3 regions of the Herbaspirillum sp. NPDC101396 genome follow, and region 2 is predicted to be linked to each of the others. Evidence: predicted binding sites of a transcription regulator. Region 2 holds the regulator's gene; each other region holds the start of a gene.
The links. The regulator sigma-54, encoded in region 2, starts transcription at its own class of promoters, with help from an activator protein. The targets are predictions, from matches to a motif close to TGGCANGNAANCTGCTTT.
Positions count from the first base shown of each region.

Region 1 (2,270 bases), on a different contig from region 2:
CAATGCGGCGCGCACGCGATCCTTGGATTCCTTGACCTCGGTTTCCGGCAAGCCCACGATGGTGAAGGACGGCAGACCGTTGGCCAGGTGTACTTCCACCGTGACTTGCGGCGCATGCATGCCCGCCAGCGCACGGCTCTTCAATACAGCAAGGCTCATCGTGACCGGATCAGGAGGCTTTCTGGCGCGCTTCGAGTTCGGCCACGCGGGCTTCCAGCTCTTCCAACTTGGCGCGGGTCTTGGCCAGCACCTGCGCCTGGATGTCGAATTCTTCGCGGGTGACCAGGTCCAGTTTGGAGAAACCCTGGCTCAGCATGGCCTTGACGTTCTTTTCGATATCCTTGGCCGGAGAGTTCTCGATAGCCTTGTTGATTTTGGATTGAATATCTTCGAAGAATTGTGGCTTATCCATGATGCTTCCTTTTATTAGTAGTGACGATCCGACAAGTGTAGCGCTTTCGTTGTCCTGCGGGAAAACAAAGCGGCGCAAAAGGCGGCCATGTGATCGGCGTGATGGCGTTACCTGTCAGAATCGCGTCGCGCGGAAACGTTCATCACCGGTCCTGCGAAGGGTTGACGGCCTGTCCAAATATAAGAAGGCGACCACCGAAAATCCCGCGTAAGATCGTTGCAGGGCATTGCATTTTTGCAACAGTTTCTTGCGTGCTCAACTGGGTGGCAAAACCGCGCCCAGCCATGCACCATAAAAAACAAAAATTTCCCAGTGGAAAATGTTATGTTGAAATTGTTGCGCACTATTGTTGTGCGCCAAGGTTTGTGTTTCACTCTAATGCACTGTTTTTGGGAAAAAAAGAAAAAATGCCTAATTGGAATGTTGATTTGCGCTAAAAAAAGTAACGCAAACCGCCAAAAAAGGGTTGGCATGGCTCCTGCTATACAAGTTGTGCAGAAATGAACAATTTGTTGTTTAACAGAAACCTAGAGGGACGCCATGAAAAAATTGATTCTTGCAACAGCAGTCGCAGCATCGTTAGTCGCCAGCTTCGCCCATGCGGAAGACGCACCTAAGCCAGACAATGAAGTTACCTTCAATGCTGCCGTCGTCAACGACTACCGCTATCGCGGCCTGACTCAGACGCGCTTCGACCCGGCTTTGCAAGTTGGAGCTGATTACACGCACAATCCAACCGGTCTGTATCTCGGCACATGGCTGACCAACATCAAATGGATCAAGGATGCAGGCACGCTGACCGGCACTAACACCAAAGGCAATGTCGAGTGGGATATCTACGGCGGCAAACGCGGCGATATCGGCGGTGGCTTCACTTATGACGTCGGCGGTCTGTACTACTACTACCCAGGCAACACGCTGTCCAACAGCGGCGCCAAGAACGCCAATACATTCGAACTTTACGGCCAGGTGGGCTACGGTCCAGCGTACTTCAAGTACTCGCAATCGCTGACCAATCTGTTCGGCAACGTTAGCAGCAAGTACAGCCAGTACTTCGATCTGGGCGCCAACATCGACACTTGGTATGGCGTGATCCTCGGTCTGCATGTCGGTCGTCAGAACGTCAAGGGCAGCAACAACGGCGTCTCCAATGACCAATACAGCTACACCGACTGGAAAATCGGTCTGAGCAAGTCGTTTGACGAACTGGCCGGTGTTACCTTGGGCGTTGCGTATCTGGGCACCAATTTGAAGGATGGCGTGCAAACAACCCCTGTTTCCGATGGTTCCAAGAATGTCGGCAAGAGCGGCTTCGTCGTTTCCCTCAGCAAAACTTTCTAATTGAGGTCGGTATGAAACTGATTACAGCGATCATCAAACCATTCAAGCTCGACGAGGTGCGTGAAGCCTTGTCGGCAATCGGCGTGCAAGGCATTACCGTGACGGAAGTCAAGGGTTTCGGCCGCCAAAAAGGCCACACCGAGCTGTATCGCGGTGCGGAATATGTTGTGGATTTCCTGCCGAAGACCAAGATCGAAGCCGCAGTCGACGATTCCATCGTTGAGCGCGCGCTGGAAGCGATCGAGGCTGCAGCACGCACAGGCAAAATCGGCGACGGCAAGATCTTCGTACAGGATCTGCTGGACGTTATCCGCATCCGTACCGGCGAAACCGGCAAAGACGCTCTTTAAGGGGGAACAGTAATGAGTATTAAAAAAATGTTTTCAAGTGCGCTTGCAATTGGCACCTTGTTGTTGGCGGTAAGTTTCGCCGCACCGGTCCAGGCGCAAGACGCACCGAAGCCGGAAGCTGCAGCTGCAGCTGCTCCTGCGGCGGAAGCGCCGAAGGCTGACGCACC
Region 1 covers NZ_JBIWNT010000006.1:321,532-323,801, forward strand. Annotated here, with positions in the region: gene ACIROY_RS21460 (YifB family Mg chelatase-like AAA ATPase) at 1-159, opposite strand, end outside; gene ACIROY_RS21465 (accessory factor UbiK family protein) at 170-412, opposite strand; gene ACIROY_RS21470 (TorF family putative porin) at 953-1,753, shown strand; gene ACIROY_RS21475 (P-II family nitrogen regulator) at 1,765-2,103, shown strand; gene ACIROY_RS21480 (ammonium transporter) at 2,116-2,270, shown strand, end outside.
Region 1: ACIROY_RS21470 (TorF family putative porin) is a predicted target of sigma-54. The motif match lies at 880-897, and genes of this name have one in related genera.

Region 2 (2,270 bases):
ATGTCAATGGCGGCGTACAGGTCGTGTGCAATGCTCTCGGCATGCAGGTCTTTCCCCTTGATATGAACGTTTATTTCTGCCTTCTGGCGTTTTTCTTTTTCGGTCAGCTTGTCTACGCTGAGAATGACACTGATGTCGATCACATGGTCAAAGTGGCGCTTGATGCGCGTCAGCTTGTTTTGCACGTACTCGCGGATGGCGGGGGTCAAATCGAGATGATGGCCACTAATGGTCAGATTCATACAGCACTCCTATCGTGAGATTGCTGGAGGTTCTTACGCATTGTCCGGTTGCTTGCAGGCAGCACCAGAACAAAACACCCGAACTCAACAGAACACAGCAACGATGCTTTGCTACAGAAAAACTTACAGAGATTTGCGGAGATTCACCGGCGGAATTTTGAGCACTTCGCGGTATTTCGCGACGGTCCGTCGCGCCACCACCATGCCCTGTTCCGCCAACATATCTGCAATCTTGCTATCAGAGAGTGGGTTCTTAGGGTCTTCTGCTCCTATCAGTTGTTTGATGAGAGCCCGTATCGCAGTGGAGGAAGCTTCACCTCCGGTTTCTGTTGCGACGTGGCTGCCGAAGAAGTATTTCAACTCAAACATGCCATGCGGGGTCAGCATGTACTTCTGAGTCGTTACACGAGAAATAGTGCTCTCGTGTAGACCCAGTGTATCAGCTATTTCGCGCAACACAAGGGGTCTCATGGCAACGGCGCCATGTGAAAAAAAGTTGCGTTGCCTCTCAACAATTGCCTGGGCGACACGCAAAATTGTGTCGAAGCGCTGACGCATATTTTTGATCAGCCACTTGGCTTCCTGCAGCTGCGAACCGAGCGAGCCGTCGCCCTTGGCTTGCTTGAGTGCGTTGGCGTACATGGCGTTGACGCGCAGCCGCGGCATCACGTCGTGGTTGAGCAAAACCTGCCAGCCGTCCTTGGACGCTTTGACAATCACGTCGGGCACCACGTAGTCGGATCGGCCCGATGCAAACATGGCGCCGGGATGCGGATGGCACTGGCGAATCACGGCTTGCGCCTCGCGCAGGTCTTCATCGTCGCAACCGAGCGCTTTCTTGATTTTATTGAAATCACGCTGGGCGAACAGCGCCAGGTAATCTTCAACGATGGTCAGCGCCAGCCGGCGTGTGACAAAGGCAACTTTCGGCAAGCGCCGGACCTGCAGCGCCAGGCATTCGGAGGCGCTGCGCGCGCCGACGCCGGCCGGCTCGAAGCTCTGCAGCAGCTTCAGTGCAATGGTCAGTTCGTCAAGTTCGATTTCCAGTTCTTCGGGCAGGCGCGCATGGATTTCTTCCAGCGATTCTTCGAGATAGCCGTGGTCGTCAATCGCGTCGACGATCAGTTCGATCAGCGCACGGTCGCGCAAGCTGCGCACGGTCAGGCGGGTCTGCTCCTGCAGGTGTTCGCGCAGCGTGACGTCGTGGGCTTCGAGTTGCGGACGCGAGTCTTCGTCGTCGGGTGTCTTGCCGGTGCGGGCGACGTCGTCGAAGCTCCAGTCGGCATCGCCGCTCGCATGCTCGTCGCCGCTTGCACTGTCCTGCGGATCGCCGGCTTCGCCTTCCGCGGGTGCAGCGCTGGCGGCGCTGTTTTCGACCGGCTCCGCCTGCGCCGAAGACGGGCTGCTGAGGGCGCCGTCGGCAAGCAGCCGCACGGAATTGTCGAGCGCATCGTCGAGGCGTTCCAGCAGCGGATTGTCCGACAGGATCTGTTCCAGTTCCTGGTGCAGTTCCAGCGTCGACAGCTGCAGCAAACGGATCGACTGCTGCAACTGCGGCGTCAATGCCAGATGCTGAGAGGTGCGAAGCTGGAGGGATTGTTTCATTCAGTTTTCAGTTGGCAGCGTATTGCCTGCGGATTACATGCGGAAGTGTTCGCCCAGATACACGCGGCGGACGGACTCATCGGCGATGATGTCGTCAGGGCTGCCGCTGGCCAGCACGGTGCCCTGGTTGATGATGTAGGCGCGATCGCAAATGCCCAGCGTCTCGCGCACGTTGTGGTCGGTGATGAGCACGCCGATGCCGCGTTCCTTGAGGAAGCGCACGATGCGCTGGATCTCGATCACGGCGATCGGATCGATACCGGCGAATGGTTCGTCGAGCAGCACGAAGCGCGGATCGGTCGCCAGCGCACGGGCGATTTCGACACGCCGGCGTTCGCCGCCGGACAACGACAGTGCCGGGCTTTCGCGCAGCTTCTCGATCTGCAATTCGTGCAACAGGCTGTTGAGGCGGCCTTCGATTTC
Region 2 covers NZ_JBIWNT010000005.1:86,056-88,325, reverse strand. Annotated here, with positions in the region: gene hpf (ribosome hibernation-promoting factor, HPF/YfiA family) at 1-242, opposite strand, end outside; gene ACIROY_RS17790 (RNA polymerase factor sigma-54) at 366-1,847, opposite strand; gene lptB (LPS export ABC transporter ATP-binding protein) at 1,881-2,270, opposite strand, start outside.

Region 3 (2,270 bases), on a different contig from region 2:
CACGTCGCCCAGGCCGCCCAGCGCCTTGGCGCCGAAGATGCCGGCCGCCAGTCCGCCCCAGGCGCCGCACAGGCCGTGCAGCGGCCACACGCCGAGCACGTCGTCGATCTTCCATTTGTTTTGCGTGCGGGTGAACATCCAGACGAAGATCGCGCCGGCGATGCCGCCGGTGACCAGCGCGCCCAGCGGATGCATCAGGTCGGAGCCTGCGCATACCGCCACCAATCCGGCCAGCGGACCGTTGTAGACGAAGCCCGGATCGTTCTTGCCCATCACCAGCGCCACCAGTGTGCCGCCGGCCATCGCCATGAGCGAATTGAGCGCGACCAGGCCATTCATCTTGTCGAGGGTTTGCGCGCTCATGACGTTGAAGCCGAACCAGCCTACCGTGAGGATCCAGGCGCCCAGTGCGAGGAAGGGGATGTTCGACGGCGGGTGCGCGGCGATATTGCCGTCCTTGGTGTAGCGTCCGCGTCGCGCGCCCAGCAACAACACTGCAGGCAGCGCGATCCAGCCGCCGACGGCGTGGACCACGATGGAGCCGGCGAAATCGTGGAACTCGGCGCCGAATGCGTTCTTGATCCAGGCTTGCACGCCGAAGTGCTGGTTCCAGGCGATGCCTTCGAAGAACGGATACACCAGGCCGACCAGCACTGCGGTGGCGATCAGTTGTGGATAGAATTTGGAGCGCTCGGCAATGCCGCCGGAGATGATCGCCGGGATGGCGGCTGCAAACGTCAGCAGGAAGAAAAACTTCACCAGTTCAAAGCCGCTGCGCGCCGACAGGACTTCGGCGCCGCTGAAAAAGCTGACGCCGTAGGCAACGTAATAGCCGACGAAAAAGTAGGTAATGGTCGATACCGCGAAGTCTGCGAGGATTTTGACCAGCGCGTTGACCTGGTTCTTGCGTCGCACGGTGCCCAGTTCCAAAAAGGCAAAGCCGGCATGCATCGCCAGAATCATGATCGCGCCGAGCAAAATGAAGAGCGCATCGGCACCATTTTTGTGATCATCCACAGAAAAATCTCCCAATAATTGTGCAAAAATATTTTAAAAGCACTCTATTAAGCAAATTTCATTCCATTTCGGTGCAAATTATTAAGCGACTGAATTTAAAAGGGATTTTTTTGAGGTTCCTGGAGCCGCGTGGAAATCGCACGTAAATCGTGCGAAATGATGCGTCCGCTTGGTGCGTCGTCAAAAACGAGCCGCTTGCGCAACTGTTGGCGTCTCGCCAGGTTTATTGGCAGGGAACGGAAGTCATTCAGGGTTTGGGTGGAGCAACATCGAGAATCTCAATACGAGTGATCCCGGGTCTGCACAGGTCGGCATTTGTTCATGGAACGGTCACATTGCATTGCTACATTGCAATTTTCCATATGATCAGCCAAGGAGTCCGCCATGTCCGACGATGCAGCATCTTCCTCTTCGCCGTCTTCACCATCATTGCCTTCGTCCCCGTCCGCACCTTTGTCTCCGCCTTCACGCCGCGATTTTCTGCGTGATGCGGCGCTCGGCGCCGGCGCGCTGTTGAGCGCAGGTTCGCTGACGTCCGCATTCGCCCAGCAGGCGCCTGCCGTTGTGACCTCGGAACGCTTGCGCCCGCAGGTCGACAGCGGCGCCATGAGCGGCGACATCACGCGCGATGCGGCGATGCTGTGGAGCCGCACCGATCGCGCGGCGCGCGTGGTGGTGGAGTATTCGGTCCATGAGAATTTCAAGAACACGGTCACGGTTGCCGGTCCCGCCGCGCTGGCGCGCAACGATTACACCGCGCGTGTGGATCTGCGCGGCTTGCCGGTGTCGCAGCGGCTGTATTACCGCCTGCGCTTTCATGACTTGCAGCATGAGTCGGCATGGAGTGCGCCGGTGACCGGCAGCCTGATCATTCCCGGCGGCGGTGAGCGTGACATCAGCTTCGCGTTTTCCGGCGACGAGGCCGGGCAGGGCTGGGGCATCAACGAAGCCTGGGGCGGCTATCGCGTGTATGAAACCATGCGCCGCTTCAAGCCGGATTTCTTCATCCATTCGGGCGACCAGATTTATGCCGACGGTCCGATCCAGGCCGAAGTGAAGCTCGATGACGGCAGCATCTGGCGCAATCTGGTGACGCCGGCCAAGTCCAAGGTCGCGCAGACGCTCGACGACTATCGGGGCAATTTTGCCTACAACCTGATGGACGCCAACAAGAAGCGCTTCATGGCCGAGGTGCCGTTCCTGGTGCAGTGGGATGACCACGAGGTGCGCAACAATTGGTATCCGGGCCAGGT
Region 3 covers NZ_JBIWNT010000002.1:569,186-571,455, forward strand. Annotated here, with positions in the region: gene ACIROY_RS07655 (ammonium transporter) at 1-1,017, opposite strand, end outside; gene ACIROY_RS07660 (alkaline phosphatase D family protein) at 1,402-2,270, shown strand, end outside.
Region 3: ACIROY_RS07655 (ammonium transporter) is a predicted target of sigma-54. The motif match lies at 1,066-1,083, and genes of this name have one in related genera.